Regions from separate parts of the Streptomyces sclerotialus genome, predicted to be linked through region 3. Evidence: riboswitches for the same ligand, from Rfam matches in the RefSeq annotation. Region 3 holds a riboswitch; each other region holds the start of a gene.

Region 1 (9,784 bases), 4.4 Mb from region 3:
CTCGTCGTACGGCCACCCCGTGTGCGCCCGGGACTTCACCAGCCCCAGCCGCGCGAGCGCCGTGCCCCGCGGCTCCGACATCGACCGGAACTCCGCCAGCGCGCCGCGGTAGACGACGGCGGCCTCCTCGTACCGTCCGGCCCGGTACAGCACGTTGCCGCGCATCTTGTGGTTGTACGCCAGCGCCCCCGCGAGATCCAGCTCCCGGCACAGCGCCTCGCCGCGGCTCAGCAGCCGCAGCGCCTCCTCGGTCTCCCCCAGCACGGACCGCACGTCGGCCACGCCCCGCAGTGACCAGGCGAGCCCCCGCCAGTCCTCGGCCCGCTCGGCGACCTGGGCCGACTCCTCGAACAGCGCCAGCGCCTTCTCGTAACCCCCCGTGTTGCGGTGCATCTGGGCTATCCCCGACATCGCCCACACCATGTGCCGCGCCTCACCGTGCGCCCTGGCCTGCGCCAGCAGCTCCTCGTGCAGCTCGGCGACGGCTTCGTAGTCCCCCTGTATCCGCCCGGTCTCGGCGAGCCCGGCCAGTGCGTACCCGTGCGCCAGGCGGTCGCCGCTCGGCTCGGCGAACGCGACGGCCGCCGCGAGCAGCCGCCGCGCGAGCGCGAGCCGCCCGCACTGGCGGGCGAGCGTGCCGCCGCTCCACAGTGCCCAGGCCATGCCGCCGGTGTCCCCGGCGGCCCGCGCGCTGCGGTAACTCGCCCGCCACGCGGCACCGGCCTCAGCGACCCGGCCGAGCCGCCGCCCGGCCTCCGCCTCCGCCAGCGCGGCCCGCGCGGCCTCCTGCGGCCCGCCGGCCGTCCCCCGGGCCCGCCGCGCCGCCGCGAGCACGTCCTCGTACGAGGAGTTCACACTCAACTCCGCCCCCAGCTCACCCTGATACTCCGGAGCGAATGCCTTCCCGTACATCGCGAGTCCTCCTGGTCACTTGCGTCGGTCAGGCACCGACGCTATGTGCCGAGGAAGCTGCCGGGCGTCCCTCCACCTGCGGTTATCCCGATCGCTCTCGGGATGTACGGCCGAGCTGCCGATCACCCCGGAGATGTACGGGGTGTCCCCTAGGGGGAGGAGCCGGGAAGCACCGGTGTACCGCCGGTGAGGGCCGCCGCTAAGCGCTCCCGGCCCCCGTGACGCGGCCGTCCCGCATCTCGACCGACCGGTCGGCGAAGTGGCGGACGACCGCCCGGTCGTGGCAGATGAAGAGGTAGCCGAGGGCCAGCTGGTCCTGGAGGTCGGCGAGCAGGTTCAGGACCCCGGCGCGGACGGAGGGGTCGAGGGAGGAGACCGGTTCGTCGAGGACCAGGAGACGCGGCTCCGACGCCAACGCCCGTGCGATACCGGCACGTTGGCACTGCCCGCCGGAGAGCTCGTGCGGGAAGCGGTCGCCGGTGGCGGGGCCGAGGCCGACCCGGTCCAGCAGCTCGTCGACCCGGGCCGGGCCCGACGCGTCCCAGCGGCCCTGGACGCGCAGGGGCTCCGCCACGGCGTCGCGGATGCGGTGCCGGGGACTGAGGGAGCCGTACGGGTCCTGGAAGACCGGCTGCATACGGGGGCGGATCGGCCGCAGCGCGCGGTCGCCGAGCCCGGTCAGCTCCACGCCCTCGAAGCGGACCTCGCCCGAGGCCGGGCGGCGCAGCTGGAGCACCGCCATGGCCGTGGACGACTTGCCGCAGCCCGACGGGCCGTTGAGGGCGAGCGTCTCGCCCGCGTCCAGGGTGAACGAGACGTGGTCGACGGCGGTGACGGTGCCGTACCGCACGACGAGGTCGCGGACGTCCAGCAGGGGCGCACCGGTGTTCCCGGGCACGGAAGTCGTCATGCGGGCTGCTCCAGGAACAGGCCGGACGCCGCGTACGGCACGTCGTCCCGGCGATGGCAGGTGACCTCGTGGCCGTCGCCGGCCGGCCGCGGCAGCGGCTCCTCGGTACGGCAGCGGTCCTCGGCCAGCGGACAGCGCGGCGCGAAGGCGCAGCCGGGCGGCAGCCCGTCCGGGGCGGGCGGAGCGCCGGGGATGACGGGCAGCCGCCGGCCGGTGCGGCGGCCCCCCGGCCCGTCCGGCGGCAGCGAGGCGAGCAGCCCCGCGGTGTAGGGCGCCCGGGGGCGGTCCAGCACCTGCCGTGCCGGCCCCTGCTCGACGGGACGCCCGGCGTACATCACCAGCACCCGGTCGGCGTGCTCCCTGACCACCGCCAGGTCGTGGGTGACGAGCACGAGGGCGGCCCCGGCCGCCGCCCGCCGCTCGCCGAGGACCCGCAGCACCTGCTCCCGCATCCCGGCGTCGAGGGCGGTGGTGGGTTCGTCGGCGACCACCAGGGCCGGTTCGTTGACGGTCGCCATGGCGATCACGGCGCGCTGCCGCATCCCGCCGGAGTACTCGTGCGGGTACGCCCGTGCCTTGCGCGCGGCGTCGGCGATGCCCACCCGGTCCAGGGCGGCGACCGCCCGTGCGCGGGCCTCCTTGCGCGAGACGCGGGACACCGACCGTACGGCCGCGGCGAGTTGGTCGCCCACCGGGTGTACGGGGGACAGTGCGGACAGGGCGTCCTGCGGTACGAGGGCCACGCGCCGGCCGCGGAGGGCGGCGACGGTCCGGGGAGCGGCGCCCACCAGCTGGGTGCGGGCTCCCGTGCTCTCCCGGAGCCGTACGCTCCCCGTGGCCGTCGCGCCGCGCGGGAGCATGCCGAGCAGCGCCCGCGCCGTCAGCGACTTGCCCGCGCCCGACTCCCCCACCACGGCCAGCGTCCGGCCGGCGCTGACGTCGAAGGACACGCCGCGTACCACGTCGGTGCCGTCGAAGGAGATCCGGAGGTCGCGTACGGAGAGGAGCGGATCGGCGTGCTGATCACGGTGCGGTGCGCTCAACGGACGTCTCCTTCCGGGGAGTTGCGTCGAGGTGGTGGGCGGGACGGGAGGACCGGCCGGAGCGGGTGGCGCGGCCGGTCACGGCGCCACGGAGGCGGGCGGGGCGGCCGTCCGACGCCGGGCGGTCGTCCGCGTACGCCGCCGTCGACACCGCGAGGCCCGCCAGCAGGGCCAGCGCGACGGCCGGGGCCAGCGCCGCCCACGGGGCCCGCTCCACGTACGCGCGGGACTCGTCGAGCAGCAGCCCCCATTCGGGCGCGGGCGGCTGGGCGCCCAGTCCGATGAAGCCCAGGGAGGCGAGGGCGAGGGCGATGCCGGGCAGGCGGAGGACCGCGTGCCGGGTGACGGGCCCGGCGACGGACGGCAGCACGTGCCGGGTCAGGATCCACCAGGGCGGCGCGCCCATGGCCCGTTGGGCGGTGAGGAACGCCGACGCGCGGACCTCCTGCACCAGGACCGCCGCGTGCGCGGCGAGCGGCGGCCAGGAGATCAGGGCCACCGCGAGGGCCGCGCCGCCCGTGCCGGGCCCTGCCGCCGCCGCGACCAGAATGCCGACGATCACCGGGGGCAGCGCGTTCGCGATGTCCGCTGCGCCGGTCGCCACCCCCGGCAGGAAGCCGAGGGCCAGCGCCACCAGCAGGCTCAGCGCGCACACCGCGGCCGCCGTGCCGACCGTCGAGGCCGCACCGTGCCCGAGGCGGGCCAGCACGTCACGGCCCAGTCCGTCGGTACCGAGCGGATGCGCCCACGACGGGGCGAGCAGCCGGGCCGTGGTGTCCACCGCGTACGGGTCGCGCAGCAGACCCCAGCCGATGGCGGCCGGCAGGACGGCACCCAGCACCACCGGCACCGCCGGATGCGCGCGCACCGGACGCGGCGCGGGCAGCGTCAGCCCCGCGTCGCGCAGGGCCGGGCCCAGGAGCCTGCGCCGGACGAGTGCCGCCAGCGCGCCCGCCGCCAGGCCGAGGGCGAGCAGGGCGAGCACGGCGCCCTGGAGCAGCGGCAGGTCCTGGGACTTGGCCGCGCCCAGTGCCGTACGGCCGATGCCGGGCACCGCGAAGACCGTCTCCACGGCGACCGCGCCGCCGGTCAGGCCCACGGCCGCCATGCCGAACTGCGGGACGAGGGGCGGCAGTACGCGCCGGAGCGCCGCCGCCGCGATGCGGGCCCGCCCGGCCCCGGCGCCCCGCCACAGCGCCACCCACCGCTCGTCCAGGACGGCGGGCAGCGCGTCCGCGACGAGCCGGCCCAGCAGCCCGCCGGCGGGCACGCCGAGGGCGACCGCCGGCAGCACCAGGTACTGCGGGCCCTGCCAGCCGGACGTGGGCAGGACGCCCAGCCACACGCCGCACACCAGGAGCGCGACCGTGGCGAGCAGGAACTCGGGGACGGCGGCGAGCATCGCGGCGAGCGCCCCGGCCGAGCCGCGCCCCCGCACCAGCACCGGCGCGACCAGGACGCAGGCCAGCAGCACAGCGACGCCGAAGGCGGCGGCCATCAGGCCGAGGGACACCTGGAGCCCGGCGACCACGGACGGCAGGACGTCGGTGCCGGAGACCCACGAGGTGCCGAGGTCCCCGCGCAGCACCCCGAGAGCCCACCGCCCCAGCGCGGACAGCGGCCCCACGTCCAGTCCCAGGTCGGCGCGGATCGCGGCCAGTGCCTCCGGGGTCGCCTCCTGCTCGGCCGACCGGGCTCGCAGCACGGTCAGCGCCGGGTCCCGGCCGGAGAGCCAGGGCAGCAGTCCGACCGCCGCCACCACACCGGCCAGGCAGAGCACGCGGACCGGCCCGGCGGCGCCGACCGGCCGCCTCACGAAAGATTCTCTGCGACGTTCGGGGCTCACTTGATGCGGGTCTCCGCCGTGACCAGCTCGCGCTCGCGCGGGTCGTGGGCCGCGCCCGTGACGCGCGCGGCGTCGCCCTGGATCACACGCTCGTGCAGCAGCGGCACCGCCGCATCCGTCGCGAGCACCGCCGCCTCGGCCTCGACGACCGCCTTGCGGCGCGCGTCACCGACCTCGTGCCGGCCGGCCTCGGCCAGCGCCTTGTCGGCCTTCCCGTCGGCGAGCTGGGAGATGTTGAAGGAGCCGTCGGACCCGAAGTCGCTGTAGAGGTAAGCGGCCGGGTCGCCGGAGTCGAGGACGGTCGCGCGGGAGAGGAGGAACGCGTCGAACTTGCCCGCCAGGGCGTCCGACTCGATGTTGGCGTACTCGCGGATCTCCAGCTTCACCTTGAAGCCGGCCTTGCGGAGCTGCTGCTGGAGCGTCGCGGCGACCTCGGGCAGCTCGGCCCGGTCGGTGAACGTACCGATGGTGATCGTCTTCCCGGGTGCGGCACCGGCCGCCGTCCGCTTCACCGGCGTCCGCAGACCGTCGGCCCAGGGGAGCGCGGGGCCGAGCAGTCCCTCGGCGACATCGGCCCGGCCCTCGTACACGCCCTTGACGATCGACTTCGCGTCGATCGCTTCCCGGACCGCCGCCCGCGCCGAGGCGTCCTCGAAGGCGCCCTTCCCGGTGTTGAGGTACAGCGTGTTGGTGCGCGGCATCGGCACCTCGGTGATCAGGTCCTGGTCGAGCACCGCGGCCTGCGAGACCGGCACCGCTTCCACGATGTCGGCCTCGCCGCTGCGCAGCGCCGCGGCCCGCGCCGTGCCGTCGGGTACGAAGGTCACGTCGATGCCCGGGGCCTGGGCCTTGCGACCCCAGTAGCCGTCGTAACGGTCGAGGGTCGCCGAGGAGGTGCCGTGGACGTCGGTGAGCTCGAAGGGGCCGGTGCCCGCGCCGACCGGGTCCACCGTCTTCTTCCCGTACGCCCTGGCCGCGAGGACCGACAGCTGCGGCGAGCTGAGGCGCTGCGGGACGAGCGGGTCCTCCTCGGCGGTGGTGACGACGACCGAGTCGCCCCGGGTCTTCGCGGTGAGCTCGACGCCGTCGAGGATGCGGGGCTTGGGGGAAGCGGTCGCGGCCCTGGTCAGGGAGCGGACGACGGCCTCGGGCGTGAGCCGGGTGCCGTCGTGGAAGGTGACGCCGTCCCGGATGGTGAACGTCCAACTGCGGCCGTCGCGCCGCCAGTCGGTGGCCAGCGCGGGCTTCGCGTTCCCGTCCGCGTCCAGCTTCACCAGCGTCTCGGCCGTGGACCAGCGGGAGAGCTTGAAGGCGTCGTCGGAGAGCGGGGAGAGGCCCGAACGCGGCGGCTGCATCATCGCCACGCGTATCCGTTCACCTTCGGAGGACGTGCCACCGGGACCGGACGACGCCGAGAAGCAGCCGGTGAGCAGTACGGAGGCCACGGCTAGGGACAGGAGGCGGGCGGGCAGGCGCACGGAACTCTCCGGTAAAGGGACGGTCAAGAGGAGACGGGAAAAGGTAACACGATGACAATCGTTTTCAATAGTTCCCGTTCTCCGGACCGCGGCCGAAGCGCCTGCACACCGCGAATCCGGCGGCGGCGAGCAGCAGGTACGCCGGTACGAGCAGGACCGCGTCCGGCGTCATGAGCTCCGCCGACCAGCCCGCGCCCCGCGCGTCGCCCTCCAGCAGGAGGCGATTGACGCTCAGGAACGTCAGGTGGGCCCCGATGGCGGCCCAGAGCGGGGACCGGCGCACGGCCGTACGGGCCGCGACGAGGGTCAGCCCGAAGACCGCCAGCAGGATCAGGTAGTCGGCCGGGGGCTGCCCGTCGGGCGCGAAGCCGATCGGCTGCGGAGCCCGGCCGAGCAGCCGGGCCGTCCCGGCTTCCACGACCGTCGACGCCGCCGGCACCAGCAGGAACACCGCCGTGGTGCCCAGTGCGGTGACCGTGCCGCCGAAGCGCTCGCGCAGGGCGGTCCAGGTGTGGCCGCGCAGCGTCGTCTCCTCCGGCAGCGCTTCGAGCAGCAGGGCGACCACCGCGTTGGAGACGAGGAACCCGGCGAGGGTGCCGAGGTCCGGACTCGACCAGCGCAGCATCCCGCCCGCCGTGGCCGCGCCGAGTACGAGTGCCGCCGCTGCCGCCGTCACGCCGACGCCCGTCAGGAACGCCCGTACGCTCGCGCCGGGGCCGCCGAAACCGAGCGGAGCCGCCGCGCGGCGCCGGTGCACGGCGACGACGACCGGCACGGCGAGCACACTGACGAGTGCGGCCGGGATCAGGCGCGCCGCCAGGCCCGAGGCACCGACGCGGTCGGCGACGGCCGTGCCCAGGGTCGTACCGCATCCCAGCGCGACGGCCATGACCAGACCACCGGCCAGGGCCCGGCCCACCGCCGCCGTACGCGACGTGGTGGGGGCGGGGCGGGGAAGGTCCGCCGTCCGTCGTTCTCTGATCGTCCCGCTCCGCCGCATACCTGCCCGGACCTCGCGTTCGTACCTCGTGTCGCCGACTCGTACCTCTGGCATCGTCGCCGTCGGCACCGCCTCCGACCTCCTGCTCAGGAGGGAAAGCCGGCTACATCCTTCGGTCTACGCGGGCGGGAGCTCCCACCTCCGGTCGCCGGCCGGTGCCGTGAAGTGCCTGTGGTAGCTGCGTGGGCCAGTCGTACCTTGCATGCGCATGTGCACATGTATGGGTCAGGGAATCCGGTGCGAATCCGGAACTGACGCGCAGCGGTGAGGGTGACGGGCGGGGCATCGGCCACTGGACGGCGCACGCGGTCCGGGAAGGCGTCCCGTCCGGGTGACCCCGAGTCCGAAGACCTGCTGGCGGCCTCCGGTGCGTGCCGCGCCGGGGGGAACACCGCAGACCGGGCTTCGCCAGTGCTCGCCCCGGACTCCGGCACCGTCACCCTCGACGGCCGCCGGCTGGGTGACACGGGCCGCCGGACGGTCGCCCGGCGCGTCGCCGTGGTCGACCAACAGGCCGAAACCCGGAGCGCGTTGACGGTACTGGACGTCGTACGCCTGGGCCGCGTCCCGCACCGCAGCGCATGGACGCCGGCGTCGGCGGCGGACGAGGAGGCCGTCCGTACCGCACTGGCCCGAACCGGCATGGCCGACAAGGCACACCGGCACTGGCACACCCTCTCCGGCGGCGAACGCCGGCGGGCCCAGATCGCCCGCGCCCTCGCCCAGGAGCCGCGTGAACTGCTGCTGGACGAGCCGACCAACCACCTGGACATCCGGCACCAGCTCGACCTGCTGAACCTGATCGCCGGCCTCCGCCTCACCAGCATCATCGCGCTGCACGACCTGAACCTGGCGGCGATGTACTGCGATCAGCTCGTGGTCCTCAAGGAGGGCCGGGTGGTGGCCGGCGGCACCCCGCAGGAGGTGCTGACCGAGACGATGGTCGCGGGCGTGTACGGGGTACGCGCGCGCATCACCCGGTCCGGGCCCGAGGACCGGCCCCACATCCGCTTCCTGCACACGCACACGTCCGCCCCCGCTCACCCGCCTGCCTCCGGGACGGGCCGGGGGCGGTGACCGGGAAGGCCGCTGGAACGCCGATCGCCACGCAGCACGGCTGCTCCCCGCGACACGGGGTACGCGGGCGCCATGAACAGCAGTGGGATCGCGGTCGGTACGTGTTCGTGGACGGACCAGGCGCTGGTACGCAGCGGCTGGTATCCGCGGGGACGCCGGGACGCGGAAGGCAGGCTGCGGTACTACGCCGAGCGGTTCCCCGTCGTGGAGGTCGACGCCACGTACTACGCACTGCCCAGCGCGCGGAACAGCGCACTGTGGGCGGAGCGCACACCGGACGGCTTCCGCTTCGACGTGAAGGCGTTCTCCCTGCTCACCGGGCACCCCACTGCACCGCACGCGCTCCCGCCCGGCCTACGGCCGGCACGCGAGCGGCCGGGCGCCGCGCGGGGCACCGACCCGGCGCTGCTCGACGAGGTCTGGGACCGGTTCGGACAGGGGCTGGAGCCGCTGCGCCGGGCCGGCCGCCTCGGCACGCTCCTCTTCCAGTTCCCGCCGTGGTGCGCGCCCGGCAGCCGGTGGGAGACGTTCCTCACCGCATGCCGGCAGCGGACCGAAGGGTGGCCCGTGGCCGTCGAGTTCCGTCACCCGGCCTGGTGGCAGGGGGACCAGGCGGAGCGGACGACGGCGCTTCTCGCGGAGCTGGGCATGGCGGCCGTGGCCGTGGACATGACCCGGACGCTCCCCCGTTCCGTCCCGCCGGTCACCCCGGTGACCTCTGCGCACACGGCGGTGGTCCGCTTCCACGGCCGCAGCGCCTCGTGGGGCAGCGGCAGCAAGGAGGACCGCTTCCGCTACGCCTACGCACCGTCGGAGCTGGCGGAGTGGGTACCGCGCATCCACGACATGGCCGCGCGGACCGACCGGGTCCACGTCCTCTTCAACAACTGCTGCGGGGACGCGGCGGTACGCGCGGCGGAACACATGCAGCACCTACTGGCCGGCGCCGGCCACCGCGGCTGAACACCACACCGCGGCCGGCCCCGCCGCCGTCAGCCGAGCGCGTCGAGCAGCTCGCGCTCGCGCGCCGCGCTGAGCCCGGCCCGGCGCGCGCGGTCCAGGCCCTGCTCCCGCTCCCAGCGCAACGTGTCGGCCAGCAGCTCCGCCGGGGGCCGGTGGCGCAGCCCCGCGGCACGCGCCGCGGCGCCGCTGCGCGCCGACCACCCCTGCCAGCCCGGCTCGACCAGCCACATCGGCAGCGACTCGGCCCCCATGTACTCGGCCACGCCCTGCGCGAGCAGCCAGGCCGAGTCCGCGGTGACCACGGGGCCGGTGTGGCCGCCGACGGCGCGGGACAGCTCGATCCACTCCGCGAACGGCACGACCGGCCCGACGGCGTCGTACGTCCCGGCGCGTCCCGCCTCCGAGGCGTCGAGCACCCAGGCCGCGAGGTCCCGCACGTCGACCGCCTGGGTCGGCATGTCCGGTACGTCGGGCACCAGCATCGGCCCCAGCGGATCGCGCGCGGCCCTGGCCACCCAGTAGCCGGAACGCCCGCTGTGGTCCCCGGGTCCTCCG
Region 2 (9,784 bases), 2.7 Mb from region 3:
ACCCTGACGGCGAGCTGGCAGAAGGTGTTCTCGGGCGACCCGAAGGTGGGGTTCTTCACGCAGCGCGCGATCTACCAGGACGCGATCGACGCGGGGAAGGTGCTGCCGCCCGCGAAGTCGATGGACGACATGCACACGGTCGTCACCAACTCCACGGTGGACGGCGTGCTGTCGGCGGTGCTGGCCCTGCTGATCGTGGTGGTGATCGCCGACGCGGCCCGTATGTGCATACGCCATGTCCGCACACCGGACGCGACGCCGCTGAAGGAAGCACCGTACGTCGCTTCACGCATCGTGGCCCCCGCAGGGCTGATAGCCACACGGGAGGAGAAGGCGGAACTGGCCGCAGCCACAACCGGGGACGGCCACGAGGGGGCGCGGACATGACGGGCCCGGAGCGGGCCGCACGGATGACGGGGGCAGCGGGTACGGCTTGGGACGCGGACGATGCGCATACGGCCCGGGCGACGGACGCAGCGCGTGCCGCGTGGGCGGCGGACGTACCGCGTACGGCTCGGGAGACGAGGGGAGCGCGTATGGGAGAGGTGGCGCGGATGCCGGGCCGGAGGTCTCGGTGGGGGGCCGCGGTGGCGCGGTGGGGGCGCGGGGTGCGGTGGTACGTACGGGAGTTGACCGGTGAGTCGGCGTACGAGCGGTATGTCGGGCATCTCCGTCGACACGATCCCGACGCCCCGGTGCCCAGCCGCCGGGAGTTCGAACGCCGTCGCACGGACGCCCGGGAGGGCGACCCCCGCGCGGGCTTCCGCTGCTGCTGAGAGAGAGGGGGGTGCGGGGAGGGGGTGGGGAGGGGGCGGGGCGGGGGGGAGCCCCCCGAAGGCCCAGCTCCCAGCCCCCGGACGCCCCCCGCCCCCACCCCGAAGCCCCACCCGCACTCCACCCCCGAAGCCCTGCCCGCACCCCGCACTCCGCACCCCGCACCCCGCACCCCCATGCAACCCCGCCCGTCACCCTTCCCGGCCCGAACCGTGTCCGTACCGATATGCGGACAGTGGGTGACGTCAACTGCCCCTGGCGCTTAGATTTCCGGCCATTGCACAGATGATCGCCAGGGACGGAGTAGCGGATATGACAGAGCCAGCCGAAACACCCGGATCCGGGCCGATCGTCACGCCCACGCGTGTGGTGGCCGGCCTGTGCCTGCTCGCTCCGTTCGTGGCGATGCTGTGGGTGAGTTCGTACGCGAAGGTCGAACCGACCCTGATCGGCATCCCGTTCTTCTACTGGTACCAGATGCTGTGGGTGCTGATCTCGACGGCGCTGACGATGGTCGCGTACAAGCTCGTGCAGCGTGAGCAGCGTGCGCTGCGCGCCCGCAAGGACGGGGTGTCCGAGTGATGACCCTGGCAACAGAGACGCTCGGAGCGCAGGCTCCCGTCGGCCACGCCCTCGCGGCGGACGCGGCCGGCGGCGTGAACGGCATCGCGCTCGCCGTCTTCGTCTTCTTCTTCGTCGCCGTGACGATCATGGGCTTCCTGGCCGCGCGCTGGCGCAAGGCCGAGCAGTCCGACAACCTCGACGAGTGGGGCCTGGGCGGCCGTAGCTTCGGTACGTGGGTGACGTGGTTCCTGCTGGGCGGCGACCTCTACACGGCGTACACCTTCGTGGCGGTGCCCGCGGCGATCTACGCGGCAGGCGCTGCCGGCTTCTTCGCCGTGCCGTACACGATCCTCGTCTATCCGCTGATCTTCACGTTCCTGCCGCGGCTGTGGTCGGTGTCGCACAAGCACGGGTACGTCACCACCTCGGACTTCGTGCGCGGGCGCTTCGGTTCCAAGGCCCTGTCGCTGGCCGTGGCGCTCACCGGCATCCTCGCCACGATGCCGTACATCGCGCTGCAACTCGTGGGCATCCAGGCCGTTCTGGACGTGATGGGCGTCGGCGGCGGGGAGAACACGAACTGGTTCATCAAGGACCTGCCGCTGCTGATCGCCTTCGGCGTGCTGGCCGCTTACACCTACTCCTCCGGGCTGCGTGCGCCCGCGCTGATCGCGTTCGTCAAGGACGGTCTGATCTACCTCGTCATCGCCGTGGCGATCATCTACATCCCGATCGAGCTGGGCGGCTTCGAGCACATCTTCCACGTGGCGGGGGACGCCTTCGCGGAGACCAACCCGGCCACGGGCAAGCCGCGCGGAGAGCTGGCGAGCGGTCCGAACGCGCAGTGGGCGTACGCGACGCTGGCGCTCGGCTCGGCGCTGGCGCTGTTCATGTACCCGCACTCGATCACGGCGACGCTGTCCTCGCAGAACCGCAACGTGATCCGCCGCAACACCACCATCCTGCCGCTGTACTCCCTGATGCTCGGCCTCCTCGCGCTGCTGGGCTTCATGGCGATCGCGGCCGGCATCAAGGTGCAGAACGGGCAGCTGGCGATTCCACAGCTGTTCGAGAACATGTTCCCCGACTGGTTCACGGGCGTGGCGTTCGCCGCGATCGGTATCGGCGCGCTGGTGCCCGCGGCCATCATGTCGATCGCCGCGGCGAACCTCTTCACCCGCAACATCTACAAGGACTTCCTCAAGCCGGGCGCGACGCCCGCGCAGGAGCACAAGGTCGCCAAGCTGGTGTCGCTGCTGGTGAAGGTCGGCGCGCTGGCGTTCGTCCTGACGATGGACAAGACGGTGGCGATCAACTTCCAGCTGCTGGGCGGCATCTGGATCCTGCAGACCATGCCGTCGCTGGTCGGTGGCCTGTTCACCCGCTGGTTCCACCGCTGGGCGCTGCTCGCCGGCTGGGCGGTCGGCATGGTGTACGGCACGGTCGCGGCGTACGGCGTGGCGAGCCCGACGCAGAAGCACTTCGGCGGCTCGAACGCGGAGATTCCCGGTATCGGCGAGATCGGCTACATCGGCCTGACCGCGTTCGTGCTGAACGCGCTGGTCACGGTGGTGCTGACGGTGGTCCTGCGGGCCGTGAAGGCGCCGGCCGGGGTCGACGAGACCTCGCCGGAGGACTACACGGCGGACGCCGGTGACAAGGGCGTGCAGGTGGAGCTGCCGCCGGCCACGGCGGGATCCGCCCACTGACCCCGCCTGTGTGCGTGAGGCCGACGGGCCGCCGGTGGAAACCGGCGGCCCGTTGTCGTTGCCCGGCTGCACCACGGCCGCCCTGCCAGGGCACCCGCGGGCCGTGACCATCCGTACGTACCGCGGCACGCAGAGCAGTACACACAGCAGTACACACAGCAGTACACACAGCAGTACGCACAGCAGTACGCACAGCAGTACGCACAGCAGCACGGCGACACAAGATATGGGATTGGTCGCGAGGGGCGACACAAGATGTATGCTCGTCCTCGCTGTCGCCGCAGGGGAATCCGGTGCGAATCCGGAACTGTCCCGCAACGGTGTGCTGAGTGGGTATCTGCGCACTCAGCAAGTCCGATGACCTGCCGACGGTACGCCCGTAGCCGTCCCGGTGCGGGCGTCGAGACGTCCGGGCTCCGTGGGTTGGGCCGGTGGACGCTGCGTGGTGTGCCCGCGTGCCCGGCAAGGCGTCCGGCGCGGCTGCCCGTACGCCTCCGTCACCCCTCCTCCGGCGCCGGCCGAGTGAGGAGAGCACAAGGTGACCATCGCGCCCGCGGAGTCAGCACAACAGGCGCAGTCAGCACAACAGGCCCAGTCGGCACAGGAGGCCCGGCCGGCGCCCGCGCAAGGCCACGACGGCCCCGGCGCGGCCCTGCTGCGCACCCTGACCGACCTCACCGCTGACCTGCCGGCCACCGACCCGGGCAAGGTCGCCGCGGCCGCGCTGCGCGGCCGGCACGCCGGCTCGGACGAGGCGGAGCTGCGGGAGCTGGCGATGGAGGCCGCCGCCGGTCTGATCGGTGACGAGCCGCAGTACTCCAAGCTGGCCGCGCGGCTGCTGACGGCCGCGATCGCCGAGGAGGCCGCGAGCCAGGGCGCGACGGGGTTCGCCGCGTCGGTCGCCACGGGCCACCGTGAGGGCCTGATCGCCGACTCCACGGCCGCGTTCGTGAGCACGCACGCCGCCGCGCTGGACGCGCTGGTCGACGAGGCGCTCACGGACGGCGCCGACGACCGGTTCGGCTACTTCGGCCTGCGCACGGTGTACTCGCGTTATCTGCTGCGTCACCCGATCACCCGGAAGGTCATCGAGACGCCGCAGCACTTCCTGCTGCGGGTGGCGTGCGGCCTGGCCGAGGACCGCTCCGCGCGGGCGCTCGCGGACGTCGCCGAGCTGTACGGGCTGACCAGCACCCTTTCGTACCTCCCCTCCTCCCCCACGCTGTTCAACTCCGGCACCCGTCATCCGCAGATGTCCTCCTGCTATCTGCTGGACTCGCCGCTGGACGAGCTGGACTCGATCTACGACCGGTACCACCAGGTCGCGCGGCTCTCGAAGCACGCCGGCGGCATCGGTCTGTCGTACTCCCGGGTGCGTGCCCGCGGTTCGCTGATCCGCGGCACGAACGGGCACTCCAACGGCATCGTGCCGTTCCTGCGGACGCTCGACGCGTCGGTCGCCGCGGTGAACCAGGGCGGTCGTCGCAAGGGCGCGGCCTGCGTGTACCTGGAGACCTGGCACGCGGACATCGAGGAGTTCCTGGAGCTGCGGGACAACACGGGTGAGGAGGCGCGGCGGACGCACAACCTGAACATCGCGCACTGGATCCCGGACGAGTTCATGCGCCGGGTCGAGGCCGACCAGGACTGGTCGCTGTTCTCGCCGGTGGACGCGCCGGAGCTGGTGGATCTGTACGGCGCGGAGTTCGACGCCGCGTACCGGAAGGCGGAGGCCGCGGGGAAGGCCGTCAAGGCGGTGCCGGCCCGGACGCTGTACGCGCGGATGATGCGGACGCTGGCGCAGACCGGCAACGGCTGGATGACCTTCAAGGACGCCGCCAACCGCACCGCGAACCAGACGGCGGAGCCGGGCAGAGTCGTGCACTCCTCGAACCTGTGCACGGAGATCCTGGAGGTCACGGACGACGGCGAGACGGCCGTGTGCAACCTCGGGTCGGTCAACCTCGCGGCGCACCTCCGCGACGAGGCCGCCGGCTGGGAGGAGGCGATGGACTGGGCGAAGCTGGACGCCACGGTCCGTACGGCCGTGACCTTCCTCGACCGCGTGGTGGACATCAACTTCTACCCGACCGAGCAGGCCGGCGCGTCCAACTCGCGCTGGCGTCCGGTGGGCCTGGGCCTGATGGGGCTCCAGGACGTCTTCTTCCGGCTGCGGCTGGCGTTCGACTCGCCCGAGGCGCGTGAGCTGTCCACCCGGATCTCCGAGCGGATCATGCTCGCGGCGTACGAGGCCTCCGCGGACCTCGCGGAGCGGCACGGGCCGCACCCGAACTGGTCCGCGACGCGCACGGCTCGCGGTGTGCTGCACCCCGATCACTACCCGAACGCCGAGCCGCGCTGGGCGGACCGCTGGGCCGCGCTGCGCGCCCGTATCGCGGAGACGGGCATGCGGAATTCGCTGCTCCTCGCGATCGCGCCGACCGCGACCATCGCGTCCATCGCCGGCGTGTACGAGTGCATCGAGCCGCAGGTCTCCAACCTCTTCAAGCGCGAGACGCTGAGCGGGGAGTTCTTGCAGGTCAACGCGTATCTGGTGGAGGACCTGAAGAAGGCGGGCAGCTGGGACGCGCGGACCCGTGAGGCGCTGCGCGAGGGCAACGGCTCCGTGCAGGACGTGCCGTGGATCCCCGAGGAGATCCGCGCGCTGTACCGCACCGCCTGGGAGATCCCGCAGCGCGCGCTGATCGACATGGCCGCCGACCGCACGCCGTACCTGGACCAGAGCCAGTCCCTGAACCTGTTCATGGCGGCGCCGACCATCGGCAAGCTCAGCTCGATGTACGCGTACGCCTGGAAGCGCGGCATCAAGACCACGTACTACCTGCGGTCGCGTCCGGCGACCCGGATCGCGCGCGCGGCGTCAGCCGCTGATGTCAGCGCCGCGCGCGGTACGGGCGCCACCGCCACCGCCACCGTCCCCCAGCAGGCGGCCGATCCGGAAGCGATCGCCTGCTCCCTGGAAAACCCCGAGTCCTGCGAGGCCTGCCAGTAATGCCCAATCCGTCGCCCGACCACCACTCCGCAACGACGGCGCTGCGCGCCGTCGCCCCCACCACCGGAACCGCCGCCGCACAGACGCACACGGCCGCCCCCGGAGCCGTGAAGAACCTCCTCGACCCGGGCTTCGAGCTGACCCTGCGCCCCATGCGGTACCCGGACTTCTACGACCGCTACCGCGACGCGATCAAGAACACCTGGACCGTGGAGGAGGTCGACCTCCACTCCGACGTGGCCGACCTCGCCAAGCTGTCGCCGGGCGAGCAGCACCTGATCGGCCGGTTGGTGGCGTTCTTCGCGACCGGCGACTCGATCGTGGCGAACAACCTGGTGCTGACGCTCTACAAGCACATCAACTCCCCCGAGGCGCGGCTGTATCTGAGCCGTCAGCTGTTCGAGGAGGCCGTACACGTCCAGTTCTACCTGACGCTGCTGGACACCTATCTGCCCGATCCGGACGACCGCGCCGCCGCGTTCGCCGCCGTCGAGAACATCCCCTCCATCCGCGAGAAGGCGCAGTTCTGCTTCAAGTGGATGGACTCGGTGGAGGAGATCGACCGGCTGGAGACCAAGGCCGACCGGCGCCGTTTCCTGCTGAACCTGATCTGCTTCGCGGCGTGCATCGAGGGGCTGTTCTTCTACGGCGCGTTCGCGTACGTGTACTGGTTCCGCTCGCGCGGTCTGCTGCACGGGCTCGCGACCGGCACGAACTGGGTCTTCCGCGACGAGAGCTGCCACATGGACTTCGCGTTCGCCGTGGTGGACACCGTGCGCGAGGAGGAGCCCGAGCTGTTCGACGCGGAGCTGGAGCAGCAGGTCACCGACATGCTCAAGGAGGCCGTGGAGGCCGAGCTGCAGTTCGGCCGTGACCTGTGCGGGGACGGCCTGCCGGGCATGAACACCGACTCGATGCGCGAGTACCTGCAGTGCGTCGCCGACCAGCGGCTGCGGCGCCTCGGCTTCGCGCCGGTGTACGGCTCGGAGAACCCGTTCTCCTTCATGGAGCTGCAGAACGTCCAGGAGCTGACGAACTTCTTCGAGCGCCGGGCCTCCGCGTACCAGGTCGCCGTCGAGGGCTCGGTCGCCTTCGACGACGACTTCTAGGAGCCCGGCCTTCCAGAAGTCCGGCGCTCCAGAAGTCCAACGACGTCCCGTGGTGGGTCCATGGACACACCACGGGACACGGGCCATGGTGCGACTCTCCGATGAGAGGTGGCCATGGCCAGCAGCAGACCTTTGATCACCGGGCTCGCCGGCACCGTTCTCGCGGTGCTCGCCGCGCTCCTCCCCGCCGGCGGTGCCACCGCCGCCGGTCCCCCGGGCGCGGCCCCCGACGTGCTCCCCTCCCTCCGCCAGTGGGACGCCGCGCCGGGTGGGGTCCGGCTCGCCGCGCGCCCGCTGATCGTCCTGGAGCACGCCGACGCCCGTACGGAGCGGGACGCCCGCCGGTTCGCGGGCGAGCTGGCGGAGCGCAGCGGCACGCGTCCCGCGGTCAGCAGCCGCCCCGCGCGCCCCGGCGACCTCGTGCTCCGCCAGGACGCCGAGCTGCAGGGCGAGTGGGGTGAGGAGGGATATCGGCTGACGTCCGGGGACCGGCTCACCGTCACGGCCGCGACCGCCACCGGCGTCTTCTGCGGGACGCGTACCGCGCTGCAGTTGCTCGGCGACCGGACCGCGCCGCGCGGCTCCGCCACCGACGTCCCCTCGTACCGCGAGCGCGGCGTCGGCGTCTGTGCCTGCTACCTCCACGTGTCCGTGGAGTGGTTCGAGCGGCTGCTGCGCGCCATGGCGTACCGCAAGCGGCTCGCGCCGGGCACCGGCGGCCTGGCGGCGTTCGCGCGTTCCGGCAGCGCCACCTGGACGCTGAGCGCCACGTCCGACGGGTACTACACGGTGCGCTCGGCGCAGGGTGCGGGCTGTCCGGAGGACCGGCGGGACAGGCTGCACGGCGGGGCGCCGCTGGAGGCGGGCAGCGAGCTGACCGTGGAGCCCTGTGCGGCGGCGGCGGCGCGGACCCAGCGCCGGCAGCTGACCGAGGACGGCGGCGGGCGGCTGGTGATCCGTAACGCCGTCTCGCAGCTCCAGCTGAGCGAGCGGGCTGCGGACTCGGTGGCCGTGCAGACGGCACCGGACGTCACGACCGCCGACGCGGCACGGGCCGTCGCGGCGCAGCGCTGAACGGCCGGAACCGGACCCCGAACGGGCTTTCTCACCCGTTCGGGGGACGGCGGCGCGGTGGGACCGTGCCGGGCGCGCGGGCGCGTCAGTCGTTGGCGACCACGGGGTAGCGCGGCTCGCGCTCCGCCATCTGCTTGAGGGCGTCCTTGCGGTCGCGCTTGGAGAGGCGGTCGATGTAGAGGTAGCCGTAGAGGTGGTCGGTCTCGTGCTGGAGGCAGCGGGCGAAGTAGCCGGTGCCCTCGACGGCGATCGGGTTGCCCTGCGCGTCCTGGCCGCGGACCACGGCGTAGTCCGGGCGGGCCAGCTCGGCGTAGGCGCCGGGGACCGACAGGCAGCCCTCGTTGGAGTCGTCCAGCACCCGGCGCTCGGCGGGCAGCTCGTCCAGGACCGGGTTGCAGACCACGCCGACGTGGCGTACGCCCTGGTCGTCCATGCAGTCGTAGACGAAGACCTTCAGGTCGACGCCGATCTGGTTGGCGGCCAGGCCCACGCCCTCGGCGGTGCGCTGGGAGGCGAACATGTCGTCGATGAGCTTCGCGAGCTCGTCGTCGAACTCGGTGACGTCCTTGCACTCCTTGTGCAGCACCGGATTGCCGACCACGGTGATCGGGCGGGAGGTGCCGCGCTCGCGGTACGCCTTCTCCCGCTCGTCCGCGTCGGTCACGTCGTCGACGAACTCGTCGTTCACCTGCTGCTCGCCGTCTTGATCAAACACCTGCTGCGCCATGTCCGCCGCACGCCTTCCGCGATTTTCCGCAAAGATTTTTCTTAGCTGCCCGTACAGGGTACGGGGGCCTGCCGTGCGCCCGCCGCCCGCCGACGGAACCGGCGGGGACTCAGCAGACCTCTTCGAGGTCCCGCCACTCGCGGGTGTCCGGGCTGTCGGCGACCCAGCCGTCCAGCAGGCCCCGTACCAGCCCGGCGGGCGCGGCGATGCCGCACTCCCGCTCGGGCACCCACAGGGAGCCGGAGCCGGCCGTGCGGTGGCCCAGCGGGCCCGGATGCCCTGGCTCGCTGTGGTCGTGCGGGTCCAGATGCGCGCCGTCGCCCTCGTCGCTGGGCATCCGGCTCTCGGAGCAGGTGCGGCAGAGCAGGCGGACGGAGGAGGACCAGTCCTCGGCGGCGTACCCGGCGTCCGCGGCCAGCCGCTCCAGGGCGTCCCGGTCGGCCTCGCCCGCGGCCTCCAGCAGGACGACCCAGGTGGGCACCGGCGAGGGCGCCCACAGCTCGATCTCGTCGAAGACGGGGTAGGACGGCCCGGCGGTGGTGGTGCGCTCGCCGTGCGGGACGCCGTCGTGCAGGACGACCTCGCCCCAGCGGCGCCCGGAGGACGGCAGCGGGATGGAGAGCACTTCGATGCGGGCCGGGTCCAGCCGGCGGCCCCAGACGACCTCGGCCTCGCCCTCGGGCGAGAGGCGGACCGCGGCGCTGCCCAGCTGCATGCCGCGCGGTTCCCCGGCGGGCGCGCCCTCGCCGGGTACGTGCAGGCCGTACGCCTGCCAGGCGCGGCGGGCCAGCGGCCAGTCCTGGAGCGCTGTGGC
Region 3 (9,784 bases):
CCACCCAGCCCATCGACAGCATCTGGAACGGCATCCAGGGGCCGACACCGCCGGTCAGCAGGGCGGAGGCGAACATCGACACCGCGCCGAGCACGAAGCCGAAGCCGGGCCCGAGCACCCGCCCGGACAGCACCATCAGGAAGAACATCGGCTCGATGCCGGCCGTGCCCGCGCCCAGCGGACGCAGTGCCGCGCCGGCCGCGGCGAGCACGCCGAGCATGGCGATGGCCTTGGCGTCCAGGCCGGCGTCCGCGATGGTCGCCACGACCACCGCGAGCAGCAGCGGCAGCAGCGCGGCGAACAGCCAGGGCGCGTCCTTGGAGTGCGCGAGGCCGGAGGCGGAGTCCGCCAGCAGCGGCCAGCCGAAGGCCATCACGCCGACGGCCGAGACCAGGACGAGCGCGGCCACCGACCGCGGCCCGAGCCGGATCGCCCGTACCTGCCGCTGCACCGTACGGGCAGCCTGCGCCGTTCCCCGGCCCCCGCTCATGCCGTGCTCTTGCTCTCCCCCGCTCATGCCGTGCTCTCCCCGCTCATGCCGTGCTCCCCGCCGCTCATGCCGGGTTCTTCCCCGCTCATGCCGTGTGCTCCGCTGCGGCCAGCGCGTGGGTGACCTGCGGGACGGTGAGCCAGGGCAGCGGGGCGAGGACCTTGGAGACCTGCGGCGCGAAGGACGGGGAGGAGACCACGACCTCGGCGGTCGGGCCGTCCGCGACGATCTCGCCGTCGGCGAGGATGACGACGCGGTGGGCGAGCTCCGCCGCCAGTTCCACGTCGTGGGTGGCCAGGACGATGGCGTGGCCCTCGGCGGCGAGCCCGCGCAGCACGGTCACCAGCCGGGCCTTGGCCGCGTAGTCCAGGCCGCGGGTCGGCTCGTCCAGCAGGAGCAGTGGTGGCCGGGCGGTGAGGATGATCGCGAGCGCGAGGGCGAGGCGCTGGCCTTCGGAGAGGTCGCGGGGGTGGGTGCCGTCCGGTACGTCGGGCAGCAGCCGGGTGACCAGGGCGCGGCAGCTGCCGGGCGCGGCACCCGCGTCGGAGTCCGCTGCCGCGCACTCGGCGGCGACGGTGTCCGCGTAGAGCAGGTCACGCGGTTCCTGCGGTACCAGGCCGACCCGGCGGAGCAGCTCGCGCGGGCCGGTGCGGTGCGGCACGGCGTCGCCCACCCGTACCGAGCCCGCGGCCGGCTCGTGCCTGCCGACCAGCGTGTTGAGCAGGGTGGACTTGCCCGCGCCGTTGCGGCCCATCAGGGCGACGGTCTCGCCGGGGCGTACGGCCAGGCCGACGCGGTGCAGTGCGTCGATGCGGCCGCGGCGTACGGACAGCCCGGCGGCCTCGGCGACCGGCGCGGCGGCGGCTCCGGCCGAGGGCGGCGCTCCGGCGGCCGCGCCCGGGGACGCCGGGGACCGCCCGGCCAGCCGCTCGCGCAGCGCGCCGGCCTTGCGGCGGGCGTCCCGCACGGTCAGCGGCAGCGGTGACCAGCCCGCCGCCCGGCCGAGGGCGACGACCGGCGGGTGAACCGGGGAGACCGCCATGATCTCGGCGGGGTCGCCGATGACGGGTGCGGCGCCGGGCGCCGGCAGCAGGATGACCTGGTCCGCGTACTGGACGACGCGTTCCAGCCGGTGTTCGGCCAGCAGGACCGTCGTGCCGAGGTCGTGGACCAGCCGCTGGAGCACGGCCAGTACCTCTTCGGCGGCGGCCGGGTCCAGGGCCGAGGTCGGCTCGTCCAGCACCAGCACCTTCGGATGGGTGGTGAGGACGGAACCGATGGCGACGCGCTGCTGCTGGCCGCCGGAGAGGGTGGTGATGGCGCGGTCGCGGAGGGCGGCGAGGCCGAGGAGGTCGAGGGTCTCCTCGACGCGGCGGCGCATCACGTCGGGGGCGAGGCCGAGCGACTCCATGCCGTACGCCAGCTCGTCCTCGACGGTGTCGGTGACGAAGTGGGAGAGCGGGTCCTGGCCCACCGTGCCCACCACGTCGGCCAGTTCACGTGGCCGGTGGGTGCGGGTGTCGCGGCCGTCGACGGTGACCCGGCCGTGCAGGGTGCCGCCGGTGAAGTGCGGTACGAGGCCGGAGACGGCGTTCAGGACGGTCGACTTGCCGACGCCGGAGGGGCCGACGAGGAGGCAGAGTTCGCCCTCGGGGACGGTCAGGTCGATCCCCTGGACGGCGGGCGTACCGGCGTCCGCGTAGGTCACCGACACCTGCTCGAACCGGATCACGTCGTCGTCTCCTTCGGGTCCTTCGGGTGCTGAGGGCGCTGCTTCGCGGGCTTCGTCGGCGGGTTCGCCGGTACCGGGGCGACGAACGCCGGTACCAGGCCCACCAGGACCGACAGGGCCGGCCAGAGGGGGAGCGCCGGTGCGGTCAGCGGTACGGCCGGCGGGTGCAGGGCCGTGGACGCGTACCCGCTCGCCCAGATCATCAGCGCGGCCACCGCCACGCCGGAGCCCGCGACCAGCCAGGCGCGCGGTCCCCAGCGGTCGGGCCGGTAGCGGGTGCGGACCGAGCGCCGGCCGCCGAGCCACAGCCCGGCGAGCGCGGCGGCGAGCCCGGCGGCCAGCACCGGCAGTCCGTAACCGGCGCCCTGGGCCGCGAGCAGCCCGTACGTACCGGCGCAGATGCCGAGGAGGCCGCCGAGGGTGAGTGCGGTGGTGGTGTGCCGGACGGCGCGCGGCACCTGTGCGGTACGGCCGTATCCGCGGGCGTCCATGGCCGCCGCGAGCGCCACCGAGCGCTCCAGTGCGCCTTCCAGTACCGGCAGTCCGACCTGGAGCAGTGCCTTGAGGCCGCGGTCGGGGCGGCCGCGCAGCCGGCGTGCGGCGCGCAGCCGCTGGACGTCGGCGACCAGGTTCGGGGCGAAGGTCATCGCGACGACGACGGCGACGCCCGCTTCGTAGAGCGCGCCGGGCAGGGACTTGAGCAGCCGGGCCGGGTTGGCGAGCGCGTTGGCGGCGCCCACGTAGATCAGCAGCGTGGCCAGCTTCAGCCCGTCGTACAGCGCGAAGACCATGCCTTCGGCGGTGACCCGGCCGCCGATCCGGACGCCCCGGGCCCAGTCGGGCAGCGGCAGTTCGGGGAGCGTGACCAGGACGTGCGTACCGGGCACGGGCGAGCCGAGCACGAAGGCGAAGGCCAGCCGGATGGCGAGCACGACCAGGCCGAGCTTGACGAAGGCGCCGTAGGAACGGGCCCAGGGCGCGTCGGTGCGGCGGGCCGCGACGACGTACCCGGCGACGCCGATGAGCAGCCCGAGGAGGAGCGGGTTGGTGGTGCGGGACGCGGCCGTCGCCAGGCCCAGCGCCCACAGCCACCACGCCCCGGCGTGCAGCGCGCGCCCCCGGGCGGCGAGGGGTGCACGCAGCCGGTCGGGGGCGGTCATCGGCGCCGGCGCCGGGCCTGCCACACCGCGGCGGCGCCGAGGGCGGCGACCGCGGCGATGCCGCCGATCAGGCCGGTGGACGGCCCGCCGGCACCGGTGTCCCCGTCGGTCGCGCCGTCGCCGGTCGCGCCGTCGCCGGGCGAGGCCGCGTCGGCGGACTCCTCCGCCGGCCCGCCGGCCTGCTCGGCGCAGCCCTTCTCCGGGTAGCCGGCGATCGCGCACAGCAGCGCACCGGAGTCGTACCGCAGCGGTGCGGCGACCGCGGCGAGGGCCTCTCCGGCGCTGGCGTCCTCGGGCACCCGCGCGCACTCCGTCCGGGCCGCGGGCGGCGTCCCGCCCTTCGGGGCGTCCGCCTTCGTCCCGAAGTCGACGACGACCGCGACCCGCTTGCGGCCCTCGGCGGCCTTCGTCCCGCCGCAGACCGCGTCGAAGTCGACCGCCGGACGCGGGGCCGCGGCGCGCGCGGAATCGGCGCTGACCGTGAAGCGGAAGCCGGCCGTGGAGCCGTCCTCGGGGCGCGCTGTGGAGGGCCCTTCGGTGGCGTACGACCAGCCGCTCTTCCCGTGTGCCGTGGCGTCCGCCGTCCAGAAGGACCAGTAGCGGTACTCCTCGGCGTGCGCGGGCGCGGCGGCCAGGCCCGTGGCCGTACCGGCCAGGACCAGGGCGCCGGCGCCGCGCGCGAACCGTACGGCGTTCCTCACAGCTGGTTCTGCTTCCTGCGGCCGCTCAGCAGGAAGCCGATGCCCGCGCCCGCCGCCAGGCCGACGAGCACGACCCACCACACCGAGATGCCGCCGCCGTCCTGCTCGGCGTCCTTCTCGTCCGCCTGCGAAGCGGACCCGTCGGAGGCGGGCTTCGGTCCGGTCGCGTTCAGCTTGGCCACGAGGTCCGTGCCGCCGAAGTCGCGCGGGTCGGCGCCGGTGGCGTGCGCGGCGAGGATCAGCTGCGCGTACGCGGCGGGGCCGCTCTGCTTCGCCCAGGCGGCGGAGTGCCCGCGGAGCCACTCCAGCGGCTGCTTCGCGTCGTCCGGCCGGCCGGCGGCCGCCAGTGCGACCACGGCGTCGGCGGTGGTGCCGACGTCCGGCTGGTCCTCGGCGCCGGGCATGGCGGACATCAGGTGGTGGCCGTGCGCGTCCATGACGGAGACGAGGTGGTCGGCGCCTGAGTTCGCGGCGCCCTGGGCGTCCTCGGCCGCCTCCTCGCAGGAGGTCTTCTTCGCGGCGTGCCCGCCCGGCTCGACGACGAAGCCCTTCCCCACGGCCCCGGTCACCGCGGCCGCCGTCGCGTCCGCGTTGGCGGTGAGCTTCCCGTCCTTGGGCTGGAACGCGAACGCGCCGCGGTCCGCCTCCTTCACGTCGCAGCCGAGCCGGAAGGTGAGCAGCGCGTCGTACGGCGACGTGCCGTCCTTCTCGGGCAGCGCCGAGGCCTTCGTGCCGGTGGCGGTCAGCGCGCCGATCACGATCGAGGTGGAGTTGGCGTCGCTCGGGGCGCCGGCCGCCGAGCCCCAGCCGCCGTCGTCGTTCTGCGCGGACTTCAGCCAGGAGACGCCCTTGCGTACCGTGTCGGCGTGCCCGCCGACCGCGGCCAGCGCCTGGACGGCGGCGGCCGTCTGGTTGGTGTCCCGCATCGTCTTCGCGTCGCAGTCCTGCTTCTCGTCGGCGCGGTACGCGGTGAACGCGCCGTCGGCGCACTGCTGCCCCGCGAGCCAGTCCACGGCCCGGTCCGCCGGGCGCACGCCCGCGGTGTCCTGGGCCAGCAGCGCCAGCGACTGGCGCCAGACGCCGTCGTACTTCGGGTCCGTGCTGCCGTACAGGCCCTTCGGGAGCTTCGGGGAAGCGCTGGGCGCCGGGGTGTCGGCGAACGCGGCGGGGGCAGCGGCCGCGCACAGCACGGCGGCGGCCAGGGCCGCGGCGCAGCGGCGCGCCGGGGCGGCGAGGGAGCGGGCCGTGATGGCCATGGGGTCGGTGCCTCTCGGTCGGTTCGCGGGGTGCGCGAGGTGGGAGGTCACGCAGCCGCGCTCCGCCGCACCACGTCCGCGGCGTGCGCGGGCGCGGTGGCACCGGGCTCAGCTCCGTATACCTCGACGGTGCCGCGCGCCGGGTGGCCGAGGGAGGGCGGCCGTACGGTACGCGGGAGCCTTGGGTGTGCCCCGCCGGGTGTTCCGGCTCACTCCGGCGCGCTGCTGCGCGCCAGGGCTCACGGCTGCGGGTCAGCGCCGGTTTTCCACCGGCTTCCCCCGGTCGGGCACGAATGAACTTGTCGCAACACTTTAACCGGCGGGTAGCGGCCGGTCCGCGGCACGTACGGGACGGGTACGGCGGCCCGTACGCCAGGCGTCCGGAAGGAGCCCGCTCCACACGGCTCGGACGGCGTCCGCCTCACACCGCCCGGTACGCCACCGGGTCCGTGCCCGGCACCGGCTCGGCCGGCCCCCGCTTCACCAGCCGCCGCAGATGGGTCTCGGCCTCGGAGAGGGCGATGGTGCGCGAGCCGTAGGGGCCGCCCGCGAGGAGATCTTCGGGCCGGTGATCTGTCTGCTGCCGTACGAGGACGAGGCGGAGGCGGTACGGATCGCCGACGACTCCGACCACGGGCTGTCGGGGCCGGTGTGGACGGCGGACGTCGAGCGCGGCATCGAGGTGGCGCGCCGGGTGCGGACCGGCACGTACTCCGTGAACACCTTCGGCCTGGACACGCTCGGGCCGTTCGGCGGCTGCAAGAACAGTGGCATCGGGCGGGAGCCCGGCCCCGAAGGGTACGGCGCGTACCTGGACCACAAGATGATCCACCTCCCGGCGGGGGTTGTGCGCGAGCACGGCGCCGGAGGGGTTCCGGCTGGATTCCGCGTGGCAGTCCCACCCGGTGAAGGGCGAGGTGGACGCCGGGGAGGCGGTGCTGGTGGCGGCCGAAAGCTGTCCGGTCGAGGCGATCCTGATTACGGAGGCCGTCTCCGGGGAAGCACTCTTCCCGCCGGAGGAGTAACGCCAGGCGAACGTGCGTGCGACCAGCTGGTTCGTACTTAGAGTTACTCATGCGTTCCTCACGGTGACCTCATGACGTCTGTGACTGTCCACTCCCCCTTGCACGTGGAAATCTCTTCTCCACGCCGCCGAGGGGGGAGACGATGGACAAGCGGTACGAGGTGTACTGCCTGGCTGACAGGTATTTCTATGAAACCCCGGACCGTTTGTCCGTCGGGGAAGGTGCCGCAGCTGACGACAGTGCGGTGTACGAAGCGGCGCAGCGCGCGGTCCCCGAAGGGTGGCGTTGTTTCCTCTCCGGGGACTGGCTCCACGTGAATCCCGTGGACAGCGAGGGGAACCCGCGTCCGGGCAGGCCGGCCCAGGGGTGGAAGGTACATGTGTCGGCCTGCCCGGACAATGCGGAGAAGATTGCCTCCAAGGTGTGGGACTACTGCGTCTCCCGGGCCGTACCGTTCAAATTCGTGCCGGGTCCGCGACCGCTGCGGCTGCGGAATTCCAAATACGCGGACCGGGCGTCGAGCGGCAAATTTGCCACCATTTACCCGCTGGACGAGGCGGAATGCCATCGCATTCTGGAGGAGCTGGGCTCATTGCTGGACGGCGAGCCGGGCCCCTCCATCCTCAGCGACCTGCGGTGGCACGACGGCCCGCTGTACGTGCGGTACGGCGGGTTCGCGCGGCGGTACTGCGTCGACGGCACCGGGGCGCTGGTGCCCGCCATCGAGAACGCCGAGGGCCGGCTGGTCCCCGACCGCCACGAGCCCGCCTTCCGGCCGCCCGAGTGGGTGCGGCTGCCGGACTTCCTGGCCCCGCACCTGGAGGCGCGCAACGCTACCACCGTCGCCGACCTGCCGTACGCCGTCGAATCGGCGCTGCACTTCTCCAACGGGGGCGGCGTCTACGTCGGCCGGGACCGGACGACCGGGGAGCGGGTGGTCCTGAAGGAGGCCAGGCCGCACGCCGGGCTTGCCGCCGACGGCGCCGACGCGGTCACCCGGCTGGAGCGCGAACGCGCGGCGCTGCAGCGGCTGTCGGGCCTCGACGTGGCCCCGGAGGTGCGCGACTGGTTCACCGTCGGCGAGCACCGCTTCCTGGTCGTGGACAACATCCCGGGCAAGCCGCTGAACGCTTGCATGGCCGAGCGCCACCCGCTGCTGACCGCCGACCCCGACCCGGAGGAGCTGACCTCCTACACCGAGTGGGCGGTGGGCATGCACGCGGCCGTCGAGCAGGCCGTCACCGCGGTGCACCGCCGTGGCCTGGTCCTCAACGACCTGCACATGTTCAACGTCATGGTCGCGCCCGACGAACAGAGCGTCACCCTGCTGGACTTCGAGGCCGCCACGGACGCCGCCGACCGGCCCCGGCAGTCCCTCGCCCACCCCTGCTTCGTCGCCCCGCGCGACCGCACCGGCTACGACATCGACCGGTACGCGCTGGCCTGCCTGCGCCTCGCGCTGTTCCTGCCGATGACGACGCTGCTGGCGATCGAGCGCGACAAGGCCACGGACCTGGCCGAGACCATCGCCCGCGAGTTCCCCGGCGTACCGCCCGGGTTCCTGGAGGAAGCCGTGCGGACGATCTGCGCGCCCCAGCCCGTCAAGGCCCGGATCCGGCGCCCCGCGCAGGCCCGCCATCTCGTCGCGGTCGACACCCGCGAACCGTACGTCTGCGATCCGGCCGACTGGCCGCGCAGCCGCGAGTCCATGGTCCGGGGCATCCTCGCCTCGGCCACACCCGAGCGCACGGACCGCCTGTTCCCCGGCGACGTCGCCCAGTTCGCCGACGGCGGCGGACTCGGCATCGCCCACGGGGCGGCCGGTGTCCTGTACGCGCTCTCCGAGACGGGTGCCGAGGGGTTCGAGGAGGGTGAGGAGTGGTTATTGCGGCAGACCGCTCCGCCTCCCCTCGGCACCCCCCTCGGGTGCTACGACGGACTCGCCGGCGTCGCCTACGTCCTGGACCGGCTCGGCCACCGCGAACGGGCCGACGAGCTGATCGAGCGGGTGCTCGCCGAGAAGTGGTACCGGCTCGCGCCCGACCTGTACGGCGGGCTGGCCGGCATCGGTCTCACCCTGGACCACCTGGCGCGCGAACGCGGCGCACGCGAACTGCGCGACCGTGCGCTGGAGGCGGCCGGACACGCCGCCGACCGGCTGGAGAGCTGCGCGAACCGGGCCGGGCTGCTGCGCGGCGCGAGCGGCCCCGCGCTGCTCTTCCTGCGGCTGTACGAAGGCACCGGGGACCCCGGGCTGCTGGACCTCGCCGCGCAGGCACTGCGCAGCGACCTCGCCCGGTGCGTCCGCAACGAACGCGGCACGCTGCTGGTCGACGAGGGCTGGCGCACGATGCCGTACCTCGGTGCCGGTTCGGTGGGCATCGCGATGGTCCTGGACGACTACCTCACGCACCGCGCCGACGCGGAGTTCGAGGAGGCGCGCATGGCGATGCTGCCGGCCGCGCAGGCCCGCTTCTACGCGCAGCCGGGCCTCTTCAGGGGCCGCGCCGGCATGGTGCTGCACCTGGCCCGTACCACGACGCCCGACCCCGAGGTCGAGGCCGCGCTCGCCGCGCAGATCGCCGACCTGAGCTGGTACACCATGCCGTACCGAGGAGAACTGGCTTTCCCCGGGGACCAGTTGATGCGGCTCTCGATGGACCTGTCCACCGGGACGGCCGGCTGTCTCCTCGCCCTGGGTTCGGCGCTGCACGAGGAGCCCGTACAGCTGCCCTTCCTCCCGCCGCTGCCCGAACCGAACGCGTTGCGCCTCTGACCGGCGCACCGCCCCTGAACGGGTTCGTCCCGGAACCTGTCGGCCAGGGACCGTGAGGTGATAACAGGCCGGCGACGGCAGGGGAGGCGGTCGTTCCCGCACCGGACCGTGAGGTCCGGTCCGGTACGGCGCGGCCACCGCCCCTGTCGCCCGGTCTGCTCCGGCGAGGCCGATCCGGTACGGACCGGTGTGCGTGCGGCTCCCAGGAGCCGCACGCACACCATTTCCCCGCTCCACCCCTACGCCTGCGTACCGCCCTGTCAGGTACAGCTCATCAGCTCAGCTCAGCTCAACCGCTCGTCCGGGAGGAAGAACCGTGACCGCCAAACCCGCCGACCGGCTGCTGCTCGGCGCGCTGCGCCACAGCGCCCCCCGGGCCTCGGCAGTCCTGCTGCTCACCACCGGCGGCGCCGCGGTCGGTCTCGCCCTCCCGGCCGTCCTCGGCCACACCCTCGACCTGCTGCTCGACGGCCGCCCCGCCCAGCCCTGGCTGTTCGCCTGCGCCGGACTCACCGCACTGCTCGTCCTCCTCGGCACGCTCGACGGGCTGCTCACCGGCACCACGGACGCCCGCGCCACCGTCTGGCTGCGCCGCCGGGCGCTGCGCGGCGTGCTGGCCGCCGGGCCCACCGCCACCGACCGCC

What was found. A riboswitch is a leader RNA that binds a small molecule or an ion and turns the genes downstream of it on or off. The one in region 3 is predicted to bind cobalamin.
Region 1: linked by a shared signal. The riboswitch ahead of AAC944_RS31480 (ABC transporter ATP-binding protein) and the one ahead of AAC944_RS12075 (SCO2321 family membrane protein) in region 3 are both predicted to bind cobalamin.
Region 2: linked by a shared signal. The riboswitch ahead of AAC944_RS24225 (ribonucleoside-diphosphate reductase subunit alpha) and the one ahead of AAC944_RS12075 (SCO2321 family membrane protein) in region 3 are both predicted to bind cobalamin.

Annotation. Positions count from the first base shown of each region.
Region 1 is NZ_JBFOHP010000002.1:7,152,028-7,161,811, reverse strand. Features, by position in the region: gene AAC944_RS31510 (tetratricopeptide repeat protein) at 1-912, opposite strand, end outside; gene AAC944_RS31505 (ATP-binding cassette domain-containing protein) at 1,112-1,822, opposite strand; gene AAC944_RS31500 (ABC transporter ATP-binding protein) at 1,819-2,865, opposite strand; gene AAC944_RS31495 (ABC transporter permease subunit) at 2,846-4,681, opposite strand; gene AAC944_RS31490 (ABC transporter substrate-binding protein) at 4,708-6,189, opposite strand; gene AAC944_RS31485 (CPBP family glutamic-type intramembrane protease) at 6,254-7,243, opposite strand; cobalamin riboswitch at 7,376-7,548, shown strand; gene AAC944_RS31480 (ABC transporter ATP-binding protein) at 7,601-8,266, shown strand; gene AAC944_RS31475 (DUF72 domain-containing protein) at 8,339-9,229, shown strand; gene AAC944_RS31470 (Rossmann-fold NAD(P)-binding domain-containing protein) at 9,259-9,784, opposite strand, start outside.
Region 2 is NZ_JBFOHP010000002.1:5,441,973-5,451,756, reverse strand. Features, by position in the region: gene AAC944_RS24245 (carbon starvation CstA family protein) at 1-387, shown strand, start outside; gene AAC944_RS24240 (YbdD/YjiX family protein) at 555-776, shown strand; gene AAC944_RS24235 (DUF3311 domain-containing protein) at 1,087-1,356, shown strand; gene mctP (monocarboxylate uptake permease MctP) at 1,431-3,047, shown strand; cobalamin riboswitch at 3,301-3,431, shown strand; gene AAC944_RS24225 (ribonucleoside-diphosphate reductase subunit alpha) at 3,586-6,060, shown strand; gene AAC944_RS24220 (ribonucleotide-diphosphate reductase subunit beta) at 6,060-7,169, shown strand; gene AAC944_RS24215 (glycoside hydrolase family 20 zincin-like fold domain-containing protein) at 7,284-8,243, shown strand; gene def (peptide deformylase) at 8,329-8,970, opposite strand; gene AAC944_RS24205 (tetratricopeptide repeat protein) at 9,080-9,784, opposite strand, start outside.
Region 3 is NZ_JBFOHP010000002.1:2,715,532-2,725,315, reverse strand. Features, by position in the region: gene AAC944_RS12095 (ECF transporter S component) at 1-490, opposite strand, end outside; gene AAC944_RS12090 (ABC transporter ATP-binding protein) at 576-2,222, opposite strand; gene AAC944_RS12085 (energy-coupling factor transporter transmembrane component T) at 2,219-3,382, opposite strand; gene AAC944_RS12080 (SCO2322 family protein) at 3,379-4,083, opposite strand; gene AAC944_RS12075 (SCO2321 family membrane protein) at 4,080-5,339, opposite strand; cobalamin riboswitch at 5,517-5,656, opposite strand; partial or broken gene AAC944_RS12070 (MBL fold metallo-hydrolase) at 5,761-5,880, opposite strand; partial or broken gene AAC944_RS12065 (aldehyde dehydrogenase family protein) at 5,881-6,183, shown strand; gene lanKC (class III lanthionine synthetase LanKC) at 6,507-9,140, shown strand; gene AAC944_RS12050 (ABC transporter transmembrane domain-containing protein) at 9,457-9,784, shown strand, end outside.